One region of the Chitinophaga agri genome, then DNA from elsewhere that is predicted to be linked to it. Evidence: riboswitches for the same ligand, from Rfam matches in the RefSeq annotation. Region 1 holds a riboswitch; each other region holds the start of a gene.
What was found. Region 1 has a riboswitch for cobalamin ahead of metE (5-methyltetrahydropteroyltriglutamate--homocysteine S-methyltransferase). Riboswitches for the same ligand answer to the same signal wherever they lie in the genome.
Positions count from the first base shown of each region.

Region 2: another riboswitch for cobalamin. It lies ahead of GWR21_RS02610 ((2Fe-2S) ferredoxin domain-containing protein); the one in region 1 lies ahead of metE (5-methyltetrahydropteroyltriglutamate--homocysteine S-methyltransferase).
Region 3: another riboswitch for cobalamin. It lies ahead of GWR21_RS03880 (DUF5074 domain-containing protein); the one in region 1 lies ahead of metE (5-methyltetrahydropteroyltriglutamate--homocysteine S-methyltransferase).
Region 4: another riboswitch for cobalamin. It lies ahead of GWR21_RS28840 (TonB-dependent receptor); the one in region 1 lies ahead of metE (5-methyltetrahydropteroyltriglutamate--homocysteine S-methyltransferase).

Region 1 covers NZ_CP048113.1:3,028,459-3,033,729, reverse strand. The annotation lists gene GWR21_RS11910 (acyl-CoA thioesterase) at 1-50, opposite strand, end outside; gene GWR21_RS11905 (cysteine-rich CWC family protein) at 68-310, opposite strand; gene metE (5-methyltetrahydropteroyltriglutamate--homocysteine S-methyltransferase) at 459-2,765, opposite strand; cobalamin riboswitch at 2,812-3,011, opposite strand; gene pepT (peptidase T) at 3,251-4,495, shown strand; gene GWR21_RS11890 (MotA/TolQ/ExbB proton channel family protein) at 4,615-5,271, shown strand, end outside.
Region 2 covers NZ_CP048113.1:677,055-682,325, forward strand. The annotation lists gene GWR21_RS02595 (sirohydrochlorin chelatase) at 1-231, opposite strand, end outside; gene GWR21_RS02600 (SDR family oxidoreductase) at 228-1,070, opposite strand; gene GWR21_RS02605 (HoxN/HupN/NixA family nickel/cobalt transporter) at 1,077-1,913, opposite strand; gene GWR21_RS02610 ((2Fe-2S) ferredoxin domain-containing protein) at 1,923-2,282, opposite strand; cobalamin riboswitch at 2,423-2,621, opposite strand; gene cbiB (adenosylcobinamide-phosphate synthase CbiB) at 2,680-3,624, opposite strand; gene GWR21_RS02620 (pyridoxal phosphate-dependent aminotransferase) at 3,603-4,631, opposite strand; gene GWR21_RS02625 (cobyric acid synthase) at 4,628-5,271, opposite strand, start outside.
Region 3 covers NZ_CP048113.1:1,033,668-1,038,938, forward strand. The annotation lists gene GWR21_RS03875 (TonB-dependent receptor) at 1-871, opposite strand, end outside; gene GWR21_RS03880 (DUF5074 domain-containing protein) at 1,006-2,067, opposite strand; cobalamin riboswitch at 2,225-2,435, opposite strand; gene GWR21_RS03885 (STN and carboxypeptidase regulatory-like domain-containing protein) at 2,504-4,402, shown strand; gene GWR21_RS03890 (carbon-nitrogen hydrolase) at 4,460-5,271, shown strand, end outside.
Region 4 covers NZ_CP048113.1:7,318,574-7,323,844, forward strand. The annotation lists gene GWR21_RS28820 (GlxA family transcriptional regulator) at 1-415, opposite strand, end outside; gene GWR21_RS28825 (alpha/beta fold hydrolase) at 609-1,124, shown strand; gene GWR21_RS28830 (alpha/beta fold hydrolase) at 1,121-1,453, shown strand; gene GWR21_RS28835 (hypothetical protein) at 1,713-2,102, shown strand; cobalamin riboswitch at 2,195-2,386, shown strand; gene GWR21_RS28840 (TonB-dependent receptor) at 2,556-4,802, shown strand; gene GWR21_RS28845 (alpha/beta hydrolase family protein) at 5,109-5,271, shown strand, end outside.

The sequences.
Region 1 (5,271 bases):
GCTTTGAATATCCGTGTAACGGATTCGGCTATCTGTTTTTCGTATGCCATATAGTTGTTCTTCTTGTTTATCTTTTTGACCGCAGGGAGAATAGTTGTCGCAGGCGTTCTTTAAAGCGGGTTTGCCTGTAATTCTTTTTCATGTCATTTAAGCATCCGGCGCAGAGACATCCGGAATAAGTCTCACCTATAAAGGTGCGCTCCTCTTCAGTCAGCGTTACCTGCTGGCATTGACAGCGAAGGATCGAGCCAACGCGGCATTCAAATGCTGCATGGCAGCGTGGGCAGGTAATGGTTTCATGACAAGCCATGCCGCAAAGTTACGAAACGGAATCAGTAAACGGGGAACTGTTTTGCAATGCGCTGGATATGTGCTGATTGCAGAAGATAGGACAGTGCAGCAGATGACCTGCTGCACTGTCCTGTTTTGAATGGCGGATGATGGTTATCAGGATATAATTATACCGTTGTCTTAGCTGCTACGCGCATGTTATGTGCGGCAGCCACCATGTTACGTAATGCCTGCTCTGTTTCAGGCCATTTGCGGGTTTTCAGTCCGCAGTCAGGGTTGACCCAGATGTTACGTGCCGGCAGCAACTGTGCTGCCTTCTCCAGCAACTCCGTCATTTCCTGTACGGTCGGCACGCGCGGAGAGTGAATGTCATACACACCCGGACCTATCTCATATGGATAGCGGAACGTAGCAAATACTTCCAGCAATTCCATCTGTGAGCGGGAGGTTTCTATCGTGATCACATCTGCGTCCATGGCAGCAATATTGCTGATAATATCATTGAACTCCGCATAGCACATATGCGTATGTATCTGTGTTGTATCTGCTACGCCGGATACCGCGACCCTGAACGCTTTAACAGCCCACTCCAGGTAGGATGGCCAGTCGGCCTCACGCAGGGGTAAACCTTCTCTGATAGCAGGTTCGTCAACCTGTATCACATTTATGCCTGCTTTTTCAAGATCATTCACTTCATCACGGATAGCCAGTGCTATCTGTAAGGTAGTAGCAGCACGTGGCTGGTCGTCACGTACGAACGACCATTGCAAAATGGTGACAGGTCCTGTCAGCATGCCTTTCATTGGCTTATTGGTAAGCGATTGTGCATAACTGCTCCATTCAACGGTCATGGGTACGCTACGTTGCACGTCGCCATATATCACGGGTGGTTTGACACACCTGGATCCATAACTCTGTACCCATCCGTTTTGCGTGAATACAAATCCTTCCAGTTGCTCGCCGAAATATTCCACCATGTCATTCCGCTCAAACTCCCCATGTACGAGAACATCCAGGCGCAGGCTTTCCTGCAACTGCACGGAGTCGGCTACTGCTTTGCGGATGGAAGTATCATATGCTTCTTTGCTGATGATACCTTTTTTGAAGTCAGCACGTAGTTTTCTGATATCTTCTGTTTGCGGGAAAGAGCCGATGGTTGTGGTCGGAAATAAGGGCAGTTGCAATACTGCTTCCTGTGCCTGCTGCCGGATAGCAAAAGGATGTTTACGTGTTGCATCCGCATCCGTCAGTGCTGCCAGCCGGGCTTTCACTGCTGGTTTGTGGATGATGGCAGCGGTGCTTTTTTCCTGCATGGTTGCCTGATTGGCCTGCAGTAATACCTTGTTACCTGCAATAATGTCTCTTAATGCAATCACCTCGTTTACCTTCTGTTTGGCAAAGGCCATCCAGTTTTTAATCTGTGGCGTGAGCACTGCCTCATCTGTTTCCAGGTCGAGGTCATAAGGCGTATGTAACAGGGAGCAGGAAGTCGCGATCAGTACCCGATCCTTGCCGATTACATCGATCGCTTGCTGTATCAGCCCGAGTGATGCTTCATAGTTATTCTTCCAGATATTACGGCCGTTCACGACACCGATAGACAGCAGTACATTCGCTGGTAAGAGCGGCAGTATCGTATCCAGTTGTTCAGGTGCTCTCACAAGGTCTATGTGTAACGCGTCTACCGGTAGTTGCACCGCTAACGGAGTGTTGTCCTGTAGTCCGCCGAAATAGGTGGTCAGCAGTAGTTTCAGTGCCGGCACAGCAGCTCTCATCTGTGCATATGCCTGGAGGAAAAGATCCTGTTGTTCCGGTGTGAGGTCGAGTACCAATGTGGGTTCATCAATTTGTACCCAGGTAGCGCCGGCCTGTTGTAAAGACTGCAGCAGCTGATTGTACACAGGCAGTAATTTATCCAGCAATGCTGCTGGCTGCAGTGCTTCATCTTTTATCTTACCCAGCAGCAGGAAGCTGACAGGGCCGATCACCACAGGTTTGGTATGGATACCGAGCGTCGCAGCTTCTTTGAATTCTTCCAGGCATTTATTGTACAGCAAACTGTAATGCTGTGAGGCATCAAACTCAGGTACCAGGTAATGATAATTGGTATCGAACCATTTCGTCATTTCCATGGCGGTGGCATCAAAGCCATTTTTCTGATAACCACGCGCCATAGCGAAATATAGCTCAGGACTGCCGGGGTTTACGAGGTTTTCTTTTAAAGCTTTGAAACGTGCGGGTATGGCGCCGGTCATGATACACATATCCAGTATCTGATCATAGTAGGAAAAGTCATTAGATGGAATCAGGTTAATACCTGCCTGATGCAATGTCTCCCAGTTCTGCCGGCGTAACTGCCGGGCAGTAAGCTGTAATTTTTCGAGGGAGATCTTACCTGCCCAGTAGGCTTCATTCGCTTTCTTTAATTCCCGGTTGCTACCAATACGCGGATAGCCAAGAATGTTTGTTTGCATACTTAGATGTTTTAATGGTGTAAAAAATGGGAGACTTGCGAAAGTATATATGCAGCTGTCTGAGGCAAGTATCCTGGCTTGTAACAGTGACGACCGTTCTTCTCATCTGCCGCAGGCGGGACAATGAACATATGTGGTCATACCCGGTAGGTTACTTACAGTTGCGCGTCAGCCCGTGATTTACACACGGTTCCTTTTTAATTCCTTCCGCTTTACAGGAGGGAAACCACAAACAGTTATTGAATGATGTCAAGTTTCCGCTGTTGATATAAGTGTCTTCTTATTTTCTGTGCAAACTTAATAATATGGAACAAAATGTAATAAAAGTATTTTTATTTGGTGTTTTGTTCTTTATTATTGATTTTAAAAGTAGATGTGTGCTGTTTTGTTGAATGTAATCCATGCAAACAGTAATTTTTTCTGTGGATGGGAGAAATCGTCAGGGTACTTATTACCCGGAATCCGAAATTCCTTACGTTTGCAATATGTTCAACAATTATAAATACACGGTAACTGAGCGTTTTACGCGCTACGTGCAGATAGATACACAATCAGACCCGCTGAGTAAGTCTTTTCCTTCTACTGAAAAGCAGAAGGACCTTGGCCGGTTGTTAGTCAGCGAATTACATGAAATAGGTATTACGGATGCCATCATGGACGAGCATGGATATGTCTTTGCGACCATCCCCGGCAACACCACTAAACAGGTGCCGGTGATCTGCTTCTGTTCTCACATGGATACTTCCAGTGATTGCAGCGGGAAAGACGTAAAGCCTATCATTCACCGCCAGTACGACGGCGGCGATATAAGTCTGCCGCACGATGGTACCGTGATCAGGGCTGCCGAACACCCTTACCTGGTCTCCAAGAAAGGAGAGGACATCATTACTGCCAGCGGTAACACATTACTGGGAGCAGATGATAAGGCAGGTGTAGCAGAGATCATGGACGCAGCACAGTTCCTGATGACGCATCCTGAGGTGAAACACGGCGATATCCGTATCCTGTTCACGCCGGATGAAGAAGTAGGCCGTGGTGTGGAAAAGCTGGATATACAGCGCCTGGGTGCACAGTTTGGCTACACACTGGATGGTGGCGAGCGTGGTTCACTCGAAAATGAAAGTTTCTCTGCGGATGGTGCCAAGATCGCTATTGATGGCGTGAGCGTACATCCGGGAACTGCTAAAGATAAACTTGTCAGTGCTATTAAAATAGCCAGTGAGATAGTAGATGCGCTGCCGAAAGACAGCCTGTCTCCCGAGACTACGGAAGACCGTCAGGGTTTTATCCACCCGGTGCGTATACACGGTATTGTGGAGCATGCGGAGATAGATTTTATCCTGCGCGATTTCGTAACGGCGAAGCTGGAAGACCATGCTGACTTCCTGCGGAATACGATGAATACGGTGATGGCCCGCTATCCGCAGGCAAGTGCGACCCTGACCGTTACACAGCAATACCGTAACATGCGTGAAGTGCTGGACCTGCATCCCGAGGTAACCGCCAATGCAGAAGAAGCGATCCGCCGCGCAGGCGTTGAGCCGTTACGACTGATCATCCGTGGAGGAACGGACGGTTCCAGGCTCTCATTTATGGGATTGCCCTGCCCGAATATCTTCACGGGAGAGATGGCGCTGCACAGTAAAAATGAGTATGTAAGTATCCAGGACATGGAAAAAGCGGTGCAAACGATTGTGCATCTGGCCCAGGTATGGGAAGAACGGAGCTAATTAGTTGGTTGATTCGCAATATTTTGGCTGAACATACGTTAAATGTTTACCATATTATTGGTATCTTCCTGCCTTGTTGCACTTGAAATATATACTTTTGCAAGGTTAAAAATTTATTCATGCTCTTAGGACTCGTTACATTATTACAGGAACCTCTATTACAGCCAAAGGCGGACACCGTTGCCAGCGCAGCCACTGCAGCCGCTGCGGCAACAGCCGATCAGCAAATCAGATTACTTGACCTCCTGGTAAAAGGTGGTATCCTGATGATCCCCCTGGGAATACTTTCAGTGATCGCTATTTTTGCCTTCGTGGAAAGGTATCTTACTATCTCCAAAGCAGGTAAGCTGGAAGATAACTTTATGCCAATGATCAGAGATCATATCTCTAATGGCAATATCTCTGCTGCCCGTTCTTTGTCCAAAAATACCAACAGTCCTATCGCCAGAATGATCGATAAAGGTATCCAGCGTATCGGCAAACCTATTGAGAACATTGAAAAATCAATGGAGAATGTAGGTAAACTGGAGATCTATAAGATGGAAAAGAACCTCGTGATACTCTCCATCATCGCAGGTATTGCGCCGATGTTCGGGTTCCTGGGTACCATCGCTGGTATGATCCAGACCTTCTTTAACATCTCCATCACCTCCGATATCACCCTCGGTACGATCGCTGGTGGTATTTATGTAAAGATGATCACTTCCGCTACAGGTCTGATCATTGGTCTGGTAGCCTTCATCGGTTACAGCTTCCTGAATGCACAGATAGACAAG
Region 2 (5,271 bases), 2.4 Mb from region 1:
GGCATGTCCACCGGCAAAGAGGATGGCAGGAATAGCGATGATCTCCCGTACACCTGCCACGTACATACGTTCTACGGCGGCAGCGTATACCGGGTGTGCAAATTCAAGAAAGCCATAATCCACCATCCGGTCAGGATAGCGGTTGCGCATCAGTGCTACCAATGCCTTAAAGCCTTCGACACCTTCGGGGTCGCGGCTGCCATGACCACAGATTAAAATCCCTTTCATCATATACCACTATGTAAAAGGCTGAGCGGATCAGGGTACCTGAACGAATAGTCCAGTCTTTGTTTGATCTTGTCAGCGTTAACTATCTTGAAATGCGGATCGGCGGTGACTGCGAAGGTAGGCAGTTCCAGTCCGGCGACAGCGGCCGCCTGGGTGTAGTATTCCCGGCGGGTGGGATGTTCATCTGCGCAGGCATTGAATACATCACCCCATGCCTGTTGCCGGATGATCTCCCGGATCAGCGCAATACAGTCGTCCTGGTGGATGACATTGATCGGTGCATCCCCGTTCTCTACATTCTTTTTGCCAGCCAGGAAACGGCCAGGCATACGGTCGTAACCGATCAGTCCTGCGAAGCGTATCACTGTTGTCATAAAACGAACATTGGTACGCAGCATTTTTTCTACGGTGAGCAGTGCCTTGCCGCTGCCTTTTGTAGGCATGGCTACTTCATGTTCATATACTTCTCCATTCACATCAGGGTAGACAGAAGTAGAGCTGATGAAGAGCACGTGTTTCACCGGACTGTGCTCCACTTCTTTTATGAGGTGGGCCATCTGTGCCTGATGGTACAACACAACATCTTCTCTGCGGGAAGGAGGGAAGTTAATGATCAGTATCTGACTTTGCAGGAAGCCTGTCATGTCATTGCTGTCAATACCGGCGTCGGTGATCATTACTTTGTAGGGTTTGATCTGTTGTTCCGCCAGTTCATTCATTTTGTCGTCCGTCGTGACAGAGCCTTTCACCAGGTATCCTTCTTTTACAAGATGGACAGCCAGCGGGAGGCCGAGCCAGCCGCAGCCTAAGATGCTGATCGTATTTTCCGGTGTGTTGCTCATATTGATTTAATCTTCTGCGCGGACCTGTTCACTGACGATCACTGTTTCCGCCTTCGCATACCGGTGCCGCAGGTACAGTTCCGCGTATAAAGATATAATGATACTAATAAAAACCAGTCCGACAATATTATTCTGGAAATCACTAAGTTCGAGTGATTCGTTCCATGTGCTTGCAATTTTATACAAAGGAATGGCAAAACACATGATCGTGATCAGGACATTCAGTTTAAAACGATGACGCTGGATCTTTTTCTGGTCAAATGTTTTCAGCAGTTTGCTCAGCAGCAGGGAGTCGCAGGTGCCCGTGGCGATCAGCCCGAGCGAGAATACGATGCCACCCATAATGGCGTATACCCATTGATTAGATACAGATACAGCATACCCGAAGGCAGCGATCTGTGAAGAGGTATCGAAGATGAATCCGAAGATAATACCCGTGAGGATGACGGTGAATGGGTTCAGACTGTTATCAAACACTTTTGGCAGCAGTCTTTTACGGAATCCGCTGACGGTCGTATTGTCTTTACGGGACAGGTTGATCAGGTTTGAAATACCCATGAGCAGCAGCATCACGGAAGACAACCATTCCACGACGAGATCCAGTACGGGAGGTATCTCAAAGTTGTTCTTCAGTATACACAGGAATAACGCGATAGCCGTGACCATGATGCCATGGCCAAACGTGAACAGGGTGCCTACCCAGCGGGTCCATTTGCTTTTATGGAGATGCAGGCGGTAGGTGTAGCTATCAATCACCGTGATATGATCGGGATCCAGACCATGCCTTAAACCCAGCACAGACAGGACAATGAATCCGGTCAGATCTTGTTGCAGGATGTCCATAAGATGCGTTTATTCGTTAGGCTGGCTGTTATAGGAGAGTGGTTTCGCATCAACCAGTTCCGCTTCCGGGAAGTGTACATGGTCCATGACAAGTGCATTCTTCATCAGGTGCTCTGCGACGATGGCGCGGGTGGTTTCAGGAGAGACTTCTTTATACCACAGGCCTTCCGGATGCATAAATACCATGGGGCCCCAGGTACACTGGCCCAGGCACTTGGTGCGGACGGTGTGGATCTCATCGTTCAGGTCATTTTCGGAGAGATGTGTCCTTAATCTGATGGTCGTTTCATCTGCGCCTTTGTTGCTGCAGGTGCCGCCATTACAGATAAAGAGGATTTTCTGAACTTTCGTCAGGTCTTTGATTGCCATGCTGGTCGTTACTTTTGATTTAATACATTAATTACCCGTTAATGATTAAACAAGACCCCCGGAAATAGAAAGGAAACAAGTGCAGGTGTGCGGATGGCAAACTGCGGAATGTACTCCTTCCACTTTTTTCCCGAAGTGTTGGATAAACATAGTCGTTGGCAGGTCTTCTGACTCGTTCTACTTTTAACGCCTTCCCATGCGCCGACAGGCGGACAGTGGCATCAGTTAAAAGCTGTTACAGAACTTACAGCAGCGGGAACTGTTTTGGAATCACACCAAATTCCCTTTTAATTTCAACCGGTTTGTGAGCGGCTGAAAACCAAAAACCGTAGCAAATGTAGGTATTTATTTACTTTTTTTATCAGTAGATAAAAGCAGCGTACAGTTAATCAGTTAGTTATGCTAATGAATAATAAAGGGCGGTAATGATCACGAGGGTCAGCAACGTCACTGCATGATTGATATACATGACTTTGCGTAGCTCCTCATGGGCGAGGTCCCTGGCATGTTCCCCAATATATGGCTTGACAACTACCTGCCCATGGTAGGTGTTGGGGCCGCCGAAACGGCAATGCAATATGCCGGCAAGAGCGGACTCGGGGTACCCGGAGTTAGGGCTGGCATGCTGGTTACCGTATTTAAAGATATAGATCAGCCCCCGTTTACTGAAGGTGGCCAGTACCATCAGCACGGCCGTGATACGGGCCGGGATAAAGTTGGCCACATCATCCAGGCGGGCGGCGAACTTCCCAAACCAGAAGAATTCCTCCTTTTTGTAACCGATCATCGAGTCAAGGGTGTTGATCATCTTATAAATCATCATGGCCGGTAAGCCTCCGACGGCATAATAGAACAAAGGCGCGATGACACCGTCGCTCAGGTTTTCAGAAAGGGTTTCAAATACGGCCGTACGGATCTGGTTTTCACGCAGGTGCGTTGTTTCCCTGCCTACGATCCAGGACAGTCGTTTTCTGCCCGCTTCCAGTCCCTGGGTAGCCAATGTGTCAAAAACCTCTTTGCCTTCCTGTAAGAGGCTTTTATTCGCCAAACCATAGAAGACAAATATGCTGGTGAACAGGTAATAAAAAATGGGTGTCTGTAATTGCAGTAACAGATATTGTGCGCCATAAAAGAGCCCGCCCGTGACGATACAGAGGGCAAGGGTCATCCACATACCTTTGATGAACCGGTATTCGCCTTTATTAAGTGTAGCGGTGCATCTGGCGATAATGGATCCGAAAAGGCGGACAGGGTGTGGCAGCCAGCGGGGATCGCCCAGCGCAAGGTCCAGCAGATAGCCCGTCACTAAAGGAATAATGATCAGGAGAAACCGTTGATCCATGTGTTCAGGGCTTTGATCAGTAATTGGTTGTCCTCCGGCCGTTGTGTAGCGATCCGGAAGTGTTGTGTAGACAGACTTTTAAAGTTGGACGCGTCGCGGATAAGCAGACCATGATTGCTCAGCAGGTATTGTTTGAGTAATGATGCAGAGAACCGGTGCGTCATACAGAGGAAGAAGTTCGTGTGTGTGTGCCAGACACTGAATTCCTGCATGTAACGTAGTTGATCCATCAGTTCCTGTGTGTCTTTCCGGAGGCGGCTGACAGGCAGCTTGAGTGTATCCCTGTGTGCTGCGATGTAGAGACCCGCTTCTATGGCCAGGGCATTGACAGACCAGGGCATTTTGGAAGCCAGGATCTTGCTGATCAGTGCCGCATTACTGAGGATGTATCCGAGGCGCAGGCCGGGGATGGAATATGTTTTTGTGAGTGATTTGATGATGATCAGATTGGGATGGCGGTCAATGGCGCCGGCCATCGAAATCACCGCTTCTGTAAAGTCAACGTAGGCTTCATCTATGACGAAAATCGTTTTCGGATGGGCGGTGAGTAGCTGCGTGATCGTGTCCCGCGTCAGTATAGCTCCGGTAGGATTGTTCGGGTTACCGAAGAATACCAGGTCTGTATCAAAACGGGTGCCCGCGTTCAGGTCATCGTAGGGAACATACCTGACCGTCAGATCGTTGGTCTGGCAGGCGTCTTCATATTCCGCGAAAGCGGGAACAGCGATCGTAACCGTCTTTTGGCGAAAGGCGTGCGCAACAAGATAGAACGCCTCCGTAGCGCCATTCGTCACAAGCACTTGTCCGGGTGTGAGCAGGTGCCAGCCGGCCAGTGCCTGTTGCAGTCGCTGGGCATTGGCTTCCGGATAATTATTCAGTTTATAGAGACATTCCGTGAGATGCTGTTGTAATCCGCTGTCAAATCCTTCATAGTATACATTTGAGCTGAAATCGGCTTTGACAGGATAATTGAATAAATACCTGTCGTCTCCATGCCCGTTGATCATGACTGTTGCTTTAATTGGCCGTAAATATAATCCATGTCGATATGTTCGCGCAAGTGGGCAGCTAATTTATCATATTGTTCTTCTTTGAATGCGGCGTAATCAAAGGAGGCCGATTGTTTGTCTGTATAGGGCAGCAGGAGGTCATCTATTACCGTGGCATTATCAAGTATGCCGTGTATATAGGTACCCCAGCAGCGGTCACTGAGTTGATACCCATCAGGATGTCCGGAAGTTGTTTGGTTCAGTGGAAATGCTTCACCGGTGGAGGTGGTTTGTCCCATATGAATCTCGTATCCTTCGCAGGTGCGGGTGTTCCCTTTATAAAAGAAGCGGCATTGTTCCGTCACCTTGTGTTCTGTCAGCGTGGTCCTAACCGGCAGTAGACCCAGTCCCGGCATGGATTCTACCGGGCCTTCCACGTGCTGCGGATCTTCTACGACCTGGCCCATCATCTGGTAGCCACCACAGATGCCTATGACTGTTCTGTTATTTTTATGAGCCTGCACGATGGCTTTGGCAACACCATTGTTTTTAATATCAATGAGATCAGCGATGGTATTTTTGCTGCCGGGAATAATGATGATGTCGGCCTTCTCTATATCAGCCGGATTGTTGCTATAGAAGAGGTGTACCCGTTCAT
Region 3 (5,271 bases), 2.0 Mb from region 1:
GCTTACTGAATTTCCTGTTGTAGGAGGCTTGTACAAACAGGTTCCGGTCCCACTGGTGCTGACCGTTCAGGAACTTATTACTGACGATGGCGCCCGGCAATCCACGGGTAGAGTTATAGTAATAGACTTTCGCATTCCATGTACTGCTATCTTTGAGCTGACCATACAGGCCGGCTTCCACACGGGCAGCGTCGATACCGGCGTTTTGTCTGACTGCCGTGGTATCATAGGCACCATTGGTATACCTGAACCTATATCTTCCGTGACCATGTGTCCATTCACTGCTCACAACGGCGGAGAGCCTGTCAGACAGTTTTTGTTCTATTCTTACAGCGGGATTGAACAATCCGAAGGAACCGGTTTTAAGTGACACCTTCCCATGTGTTGTTTCTCCTGTTGCAAATACCGGTTTACGGGATTGCAGGTAGATAGAAGAAGCGGCAGCAAACCCCTTCGCCGGCTGGAGGATCGTTCCTTTCTGTGCATTATACAGATCTATCTGTTCAATGTTATCGAGTGAGAAGCGGCCCAGGTCTACGGTGCCGTTCTGCGCGTTACCTAACTGTATACCGTCATAGAATACGCCCACGTGGTTCGTTCCCATACTACGCACGTTGATCGTCTTCAGCCCTCCGAGCCCACCATAATCCTTCAGCTGCACGCCAGAAAAGAAGCGCACAGCATCCGCTACAGATAAACTATTCATCTTCTCGAGCGCCACACCGCTCAGCGTCTGTACGGGAGATACTGAATTATTCTTATTGGAGAAGATGGTAACGCCCTGCAACATGCGCGTGACAGCAGTATCCTGGGCGGAAAGCTGAAATCCGGACGCCAGTAAAAGGATGAATATGTATAACCGAACGGCCAAGTTAATTGATTTGAAAATCAGGAATTAAGAATCGGGTAGCCTGACATGCCAAAGCGTTGCGCCTTTGTCATTGACCAGCAATTAAGCAATGCGAAAAGATCTTTTCGCATCAATTCTTAATTCCTGATTGCTGATTATTTATTAAACAGCGCCATACCGGGGAAGAAGTAGCCGCTATAAGTCTTACTCTTCACCAGCGCGCCTGTCGTCGCATTATGTATATAAACCTGGTTATTGACATCGGCACCATACAGGTTCGTGTTACTATTCAGGACCAGGTAGTTCCTTGCCTTGTCATAAGCGATCCCCTTTCCATAAAAATACTGACCTGAAGGCAGTGTGATAAATGCGGTTGTCAATGACGCAGCATTACCCGGAATATATTTATAGATCCTGTCTGTACCTGATACAATGAAGACCGCGTTCTCCACAGTAGATGCAACGATGGAACTGTTGTTATAAGTGAACTCGTTATAATGAACAGGGAAATTGGTCGTGATACTATCTACCGCCAGTGTAGACGGATTGATCTTCTTCAGCTGTGTTTTGGAAGCCGCCCATACACTGCCATCTGTGCTTTGCACGAACCCGCATACAGCGGTACCCAGTTTTTTTGCGATGCTGTAATCACTGGTATTGAGTGCAATGATCCCTTCTTTAGCAGACAGGATAAATATATAATTACCGCTTTTAAACATGTCGGTCACTTCTCCGGTGATACCAGCAACGGCGGTACCCAGGGTAACAGCAGTCAGGTTCAGCGGATATACACCATCCACCGCACTTACAAGACCTCTTGTATCATCAACACCAACGAAGGAACGGCCATCACCACCCGGCAGCGCGTCAATACGGCCGGTTTCTTTTAACGTATTGGCATCAGCCACTACCAGCGGAGCGCCATATTTACCAACGAAATACAGTCTGCCATTAAATACGGTTGCGAACTGCATGGTAGAGGTATTGGGACCTAATGTCTTACCGGCATTCTCGGCAGAGTATACATACTGGTAAACGGAATCCTTGTCGTAGTCATAGAAGTTCAGGTCTCCGGATTTCGTACCGTAGTTACCTTCGGATACGATCAGGAAGCCGTTCTCGTATTTTCCGGGGACCACGATCACATCATCATCCTTACAGGAAGCGGCTGCCAGCAGCAGACCAGCCAATAACCAGTTGCGTAGATTTTTATACATACATCAAATTTTTTCCGGTGGATAATACATACTCACATAACAACAATAAGCCGCCAGTCAAACCGGGTGCTCAGTTGGTATATCAGCGGATCTAAAAAATAATTGAACCAGGCCATTACTGACCCTCACAACATCAGCGCTTTCACCCGAAGGCACGGTATGTCTGTTGCAGCTGGCAGGTCTTCTGACTCTCCTGCTTTTCCCGGGCCTTCCCGCCCGCTTTCGGCGGACAGTGGCATTGGAGCGGTCTTCGGGAAAAACGATCGTACGTGTTACGATACAGGATTACAGCTACGGGGATAGCTCCGGACTTACACCGGATTCCCTTTTAATTCACCACTGGTGAAACCAAATGCGGCACAAACCTACTGTAAGGGTAGTTAATATCCAAAAAGAAAAATAGGTAGTATCTTGCCGCAAATTCAAAACTGTTCTGTTGAAACGACTATTCGTGTTAGTAGCATTCCTCCTTGGAGGCTATACCAGCTATGCCCAAAACCTGCTTAATAAAACGGTCTCACTGACCGCTGACCGTAAGCCCCTTGCCGCAGTACTAGATAACATGGCGATGCAGGGGGATTTCAGTTTTTCTTATGTGAAAGAATTCATTCATGATGATAGTCTTGTGACGATCAACGTCAGTAACCGGTCCGTCAAACAGGTGCTGGACATATTGTTCCAGGGCAATTTTCAGTTCCGTGAAATAGGCAACCAGATCATCATACAACCCGGCACCTCATCCAAAGAGAAGTGGTATGTGGTAAGCGGATACATCAAAGACGCCGTCACCGGCCAGCCTATTGCTAATGCCAGCGTATACGACGGTATGCTGCTGATCTCAACACTGACCAATGAGCAGGGTTATTTTAAACTGCGCCTGCGTGAAAAGGAAAGAACAGCGGCCCTGCTAACCGTCAGCAAGGAATTGTACCGCGATACGGTCATGCTGGTACCGGCAGGGCGTGACCAGGAGATGAATGCCAGCATTAAGCCTGCTGCACCTATACAACTGACCGTGGTAGATGTCAATCAGCATACCCATGTAGAGCAGACTTTCTTCGGACGCTTCTTCCTGTCTTCCCGCCAGCGTATGCAGAGTCTCAACCTGAGCGACTTCTTTACCCGTCAGCCATACCAGTACTCCCTTGTCCCTGCTATTGGCACCCATGGAAGGATAGGCTCCCAGGTAGTGAATAAGTTCTCTATGAACCTGATCGGTGGTTATACGGCAGGTCTGAGTGGTGTCGAGATAGCGGGCGTTTTCAACATTGACCAGAAGGATGTGAAATGGGTCCAGCTTGCAGGGATCTTTAATATAGTAGGCGGACATTTCACCGGTGTACAGGTTGGAGGCATCCATAATCATATCATGGATTCGCTGAAAGGGGTGCAGATCGGTGGTATCAGTAATATATTGAAATATGGCTTCCATGGTGCCCAGATCAGTGGTACCTATAACCAGGCAGGTGGTGATGGACAGGGAGTGCAGATAGGCGGTATCCTCAACAATGCGGGAGGAAGCCTGAAGGGCGCTCAGGTAGCGGGCTTCCTGAACCTTGGCCGGGACAGTATAGATGGCGCACAGATCGCTGGCGCTGTTAACGTCGGCTGGGGCGACATTAAAGGGGCTCAGATAGCGGGTGCTGTGAATATGGGCCGTAAACAGGTTGACGGAGCACAGATCGCTGGGGTGATCAACTACCGCACAGGAGGTGATGGGACCCAGGTAGCGGGCGCTGTCAATGTCAGCCTCGATACGACGAGTGGCGTACAGCTATCAGGCTTGATCAATTACACCAAAGTACTAAAAGGCGTACAGATCGGCTTTGTGAACTATGCGGATTCTTCTGATGGCTTCAGCTTTGGTGTGTTTAACTTTGTCAGAAAGGGCTTTCACCAGGTCCTGGTGTATAATAATGAGCTCACTGACGTCAATATCGCTTACAGGTCCGGTAGCCGGAAGTTGTATAGTTTGCTGCTGGCAGGGATGAAACTGGGCGACAAACGTGCATATACGTTCGGATATGGCATCGGCCACCCCTTCACCGTGTCTCCCCGGTCGGAGATCACGGTGGAACTTACCTCACAGTCCCTTTACCTGGGCAGCTGGAATGATACCAATTCTATCATCCGGTTACAGACAGCCTGGAACCGCCGGCTGAACAAATACCTGACACTGTATGGCGGCCCGTCCTTTACGATCTACTACAGTGACAAGCTGGACGAGATCGATCCGGCCTATGAATCGAGGGTACCACCGCATTACAGTCCGTTTACATTAGGTGGCGGAGTGACTGCCTGGTTTGGCTGGCATATAGGCGTCGGGTTTTTCTAGATTATTTGGTAATTTTGCAGCTTCAATTTTTAAAAAGTTAAAAATTAAACTCAGGTAATGTCAAAAGTTAAAGTAGGTTTTGTGCAAATGTCCTGCAATGGCAATAAGGCTGATAACCTCGCCAAGGCAATAGAGCGGGTACGTGAAGCGGCAGCTAAGGGCGCGCAGATTGTATGTTTGCAGGAATTGTTTACTTCCCTTTATTTCTGTGACGTGGAGGATTATGATAATTTCTCCCTGGCAGAACCTATTCCTGGTCCGTCTACCGAGACTTTACAGCAGGTAGCAGGTGAGCTGGGTGTGGTGATCATCGCTTCTCTGTTTGAGAAACGTACGCAGGGTATCTACCATAATACGACTGCTGTGCTGGATGCTGACGGCAGCTACCTGGGCAAGTACCGTAAGATGCATATTCCGGATGATCCGGCTTACTACGAGAAATTCTACTTCACGCCGGGTGACCTTGGCTATAAAGTGTTCAAAACTAAATTCGCCACTATTGGTGTATTGATCTGCTGGGATCAGTGGTATCCGGAAGCGTCCAGGATCACCGCACTGATGGGTGCAGAGATCCTGTTCTACCCAACTGCTATTGGCTGGGCTACATCCCAGGACGAAGCGACCAATACGGAGCAATACAATGCCTGGCAGACTATCCAGCGTAGCCATGCAGTAGCCAATGGTGTACACGTAGTGAGCGTAAACCGTGTAGGTTTCGAGCAGGAAGGCGCTATGAAATTCTGGGGCGGTTCCTTCATTGCCAATCCGTTTGGTTCTATTATCTACCAGGCAGATCATGAAAAAGAAGAGGTATTCGTGCAGGAACTGGACCTGTCCAAGACTGACAGATACCGTACACACTGGCCGTT
Region 4 (5,271 bases), 3.7 Mb from region 1:
CCCGCTGAAATACCTTTCGCATATTGTCTGCATTGCCAAAACCACTTTGTATGGCAATCTCTGATTGTGTAAGTTTCTTGTCTGTAAGACTGCGGCAGGCCATTTCCACACGTAGTTTTTCAATATACCTGGCCGGAGTGATCTGCATTTCCTGTACAAATATCCGGGAGAAGTTACGTGGGCTCATAGCGGCTTCTTGTGCGAGTCTTTCCACCGTGATCTCTTCATGCAGATGTCCCTGTAGCCAGGTCAGCGCATTGTTGATAGGGGTATGATCTGTTTCCTGAGCCGCCAGCATGGTGCTGTACTGTGACTGATTGCCCGGTCGCTTCAGGAACAGTACCATCTGCCGGGCTATCTGCAGCGCGAAAGTTTTACCCGTGTCTTCCTCTACCAGTGCGAGTGCGAGATCCATACCGGTGGTAACACCAGTATGACAATATGTTTTTCTTCGCTACTCATCATCAATCAGAGATATAGTTAGTGGTTCAGGAATGGCAGGAATTACCTGTTTTTTGTCTTTCCATACAAACGGCTGTCTGAATAATTTTACTGCATGAGACAGTTGCTCACTCGTAGCACTATTTACATTTTTATCCGTTAGCACAATGAAAGCACAAATGCCTGAAGCAAAATTTATGCAGATCGAAAGTACGACGCTTTGTTATTATGAACAAGGTCAGGGGGATGTTATATTGCTGTTGCATGGCTGGCCGCAGACGTCCTACGTATGGCGTAAAGTCATTCCCCTGCTGGCAGCACATAACAGGGTGATAGCGGTTGACCTGCCCGGACTCGGAGGTAGTAGCCCTGCATTATATTATGATACCAGATCGATAGCTGGTATCATAAGTCGTTTTATCAGCCATTTGCATATTGATAAGGTACACCTGGTATCACATGATGTGGGTAGCTGGGTCGCGGTATCTTTTGCGTTGTATCATGAAGCGCAGTTAAATACGCTGACAGTAATTGACGCCGCTATTCCGGGTTTATGTCTGACGACATCTTTAAACCCGCTAACGCAGGCAGGATCTGGCAGTTTTATTTCCACGCCGTGGCCGATATACCAGAAACATTGGTCGTGGGCAGGGAGAAGGAATATCTGGCCTGGTATTTCATGAATAAATCTTTTGTGAAAACGGCCATCAGCGAGGAAGACCTGGATGTATATGTGCGCGCTTACACAGGGAAGGAGCGTCTGCAATATGGTTTCGAATATTACAGGGCATTTACCACCAGTGCGCAGGTCAACAAAGCGGGCGTACATCGTTTACAGATACCTGTATTGGCCCTGGGGGGACAATATGCGCTGGGAGCGTATATGGGCGCTGCGTTGCAACAGATGGCCGATCCGAAGGTGATCGTTGTCGGAGATGCAGGACATTATGTGCCGGAAGAACAACCAGTGGCTACGGTACAATATATCCTGGAAATGATAGACAACAGATAGACATCACGACTCAGTACAGGTTCTTTCCGTTTGAAACGTCATTATACCCGTTTCATTCGTTCGGCAATACACGCACCGGATATTTAATGCCATATTTGTTATCAAATAATTAGCAGTAACAATTGCTGCGTTTAGCGCAATTGAGACAGTTGTAGGTCTAAGCAGATCACCGGCTATTCTTAGCCGGTGTGTGTATTTGTATACGTTAGTAAAAGCCAGGTAAAATCGACTATATTTGACGTGTATTTATCAACAGACCATGAATAAATTCATCCTGGCTACAGTAGTGTTAGCCATTGCTATTTTCTTTTTTGCGTCACGTTATGCAGCACAGTATCAGGTGGCAACGAAAGGTACAGTAGTGAAAATGTTGTTAACCGACAGACCCACTTTTTGTGAAGGGGGAAAATCATTGCAGTCACAGGCGGCCTTTCAGTATAATGGTATGACATATAAAAAAAATGTCAGCCGGTTTTTCTGTAGCAAACATTTTGTCGGCGAATACATGGATATGCGATATCTCAGAGGACATGAACTGGTATTATATCCTGATGAGGTGATGGGATCCTCTTTTTATCTGATAGGATCGATACTATTGTTAATGATAATAGGAGTTGTGATGGTGTTCCGATCAGGGAAGCTTAGGTAGCAGCCATGTTCCTGCATGAGCCGGAAATTTTAATACCCGGGCGTACTTGCCAGCCAAAATCATATATTTGCGCCCGTTCAGTTCTTTTTTCTTTCCCCCCGACGGGAAAAGGTTCTGCTTAACCGCAGATTAATAGGGAATCGTGTGTAAATCACGAACTGTCCCGCAACTGTAAGTAACACACAAAGTTACTGCCACCGAATGTCCACTGTTCGCCATAGGCGGATGGGAAGGACGGCAGTCACGTTACAAGTCAGGAGACCTGCCTTTTCTTTGCTGGCAATGCTTTCGTGGAATGAAGCAACGTTAGGTCCGGAGGTTTTGCGTCCGGAGTGGCTTTATTTCAGGGCTAGGTATGTACTGACGCAAGCCTTCAATCTTTCTTGTATCCATCTCTGACAGCATGGTAAAGTCTGGAAGAACAATGTTTCATTATTCTTTATCAACTTATCAATGCAAACTACTACAACTATTGCTGCGCCGGACAGCAACCCTTTGTCTGTGTTCGTTCCTGAGCGCCGTATTCCCTTTTGTAAGCAGTCATTTGCTATGTGTGTGATGCTTTGCTTTATGCAGATCATGCTGCCTGTTACGCCCAGCCATGCACAGCACATACCTCATCCTGCCAATGATCATTTGCACGGTCAGCTCACTTCAGATACAGGACGGCCAAGGCAGCTGTCGGCCGTTACCGTTAGCACCACACAGCGTGCTTCCTTTACCGGCATCAACAAAATTGGTGTTCCCGTAAGAGATATACCGCTCACCACCAGTGCTGTTTCTGCCCATACACTTGAACAGCGGGGCATAGACGATCTCGGTGATGCCATGAAGAATACTACTGGTGTAAGAGCCAATAATACTTATGGTGGTTTTCAGCATTTTACCGTACGCGGTTTTAATAACTTCGTATTACTGGTGGATGGTGTAAGGGATGAACGTCACAATATCTCTACCAGTGCACCGAGCACCAACCTGGCTAATATTGAGCGCATCGAGGTCTTAAAAGGCCCGGCATCTGTATTATTCGGTCACTCTGCACTGGGAGGAATTATCAACCTGGTGCGCAAGCGTCCTACCAGAGAGCAGCGTGCTGATTTCTCCGCCACCTATGGCAGCTTCAATACCCGCCGTATGCGTGCGGGTGCAGGTGGTCCGTTATCTGGTACCCTCTCATACCGCGTTGATGTGGGTTTCTCTGAAACAGATGGTTACCGTCGGTCGGGTGTCAATACCAACAATGCTTATCTGGCATTAGAATACACGCCTACTGCCCGCGATAACTTCTATTTCACTGTTGGTGCAAACAAAGATAAATACGACACTGATGCAGGTATCCCCATGCTGGAAGGAGGAAGATTGGCGCCGGGACTGGACGTGAATACGCGGTATAACGATCCTGCTGACTTTCTGAAAAACACGCGTTATGATTTCCAGCTACGCTATACACATCAGTTTAGTGAAGCATGGCAGTTGTCTGATCAGCTGTCCTATTCTGATGACAACATTGACTACTTTTCCACAGAGGAACTGCGCTTCAACGAAGCACTGGATTCATTGACACGTTCCTCACCATTATATTTTAATCACCTGACCAGACCCCTGCAGAACCAGCTGGAACTGACATATACAACGAAGACTGGTGGTATTGAACATAAATTACTGGTTGGTTATTCGCTAAGCATCCTCGACAGAAAAACCTATAATGGTAATATTTTCGGCGCAGGACTACATACCACTATAGCTGTTCAGGATCCTGTGCTGAATCAGGGTGATCTTGATTACTATCGTACGCAATACCGTGCTACACAAGAGCGTGTACATGGATTCTATGCACAGGAATGGGTAAGGTTGTCCGAAAAAGTGAAAGGTTTGATAGGTGTACGTTACGATATTTTCCGGGGAACTTATTTTACTAATAAGGTGGATCGCGCAGACCATGTGACAGATAAGGGAGTAAAGACGAATATCCCTTCTTCCGCATTTACCTATCGTGCAGGTCTGGTATATCAGCCAACAGAAATGTGGTCGGTATACGGTTCTTATTCCACTTATTTCAAGCCATCAAGAAGAGTAGCGCCTAACGGAGAGACCTTCGATCCGGAAGATGGATATCAGGCAGAAGTGGGCACCCGCCTGGAGTTAGGTAATACCTGGGCACTGAATGGAGCAGTTTATTATATGCGTAAGAACAATCAGGTGGAAAGTTTACCCGGGGGTGTATACAAGCGTGTAGGCTCCGCTGATTCCAAAGGCTACGAACTGGAGTTCCAGGGTTCACCACTAGCCGGTCTTGATGTGAATGCAGGGTATACTTTCACAATAGCAAAGTACCGGCCGTTTGCCGGCGATAACGTCAACCCTGTCGCAGGCAGGACGGTGGCACTGGCGCCCAGGCACATGGCGAACGTATGGGTCAACTATCAGTTGCAGCGTACGGTATTACGCGGACTGAGCGCCGGTATAGGTGCTAATTATATGTCTGATACCTATGCAAACAGTAACAACACTTATGTATTACCAGCATATACAGTGACCGATGCCGCGATCGGTTATCAGATAGGCAGGGTAGGGCTGCGGCTGAATGTAAATAACGTAGTCAATAAGCGATATTTTGCTAATGTCATCATCACTAACCAGTTCTATCCCGGCATTACACGCAGTTATTTACTGACGCTTAAATACGCTCTACAGAAATAACCACCTCCCGCCTGGTCTTTTTTATAAGGAAGGTCAGGCGGATATTCCCGCTTTATATGCGCACGATGCGCCAGCTGTTCAGTTTCCCCCATGAATCTTTGACATTCCTGGTAGATATAGTCTTCTGATTCCGGGTATAAGGGAGTCATATATTTTATTAGTTGTTATCCCGGTAGCATTAAAGTGCCAGGGTAAAATATTGTTGATTTTTGAATTATAGCATAATTTTAAACTATTGCCCTGTCAGCCACGTTATTACACCATTGACTGTTTACAGATTCCCCCAACATCTAAAACTATATTGATATGCCCCGTATACTAGCCGTTCATGGCATTGGTCAGCAGTATAAAGCAGATGAAGTAATTCATAGTGAATGGTGGCCTTATCTCGCAGGAGGGTTGCATAACGTTAATGTAGACATTGTAAAGGAAGACCTGGTATGCCCTTTTTATGGCCATTTATTCAGAA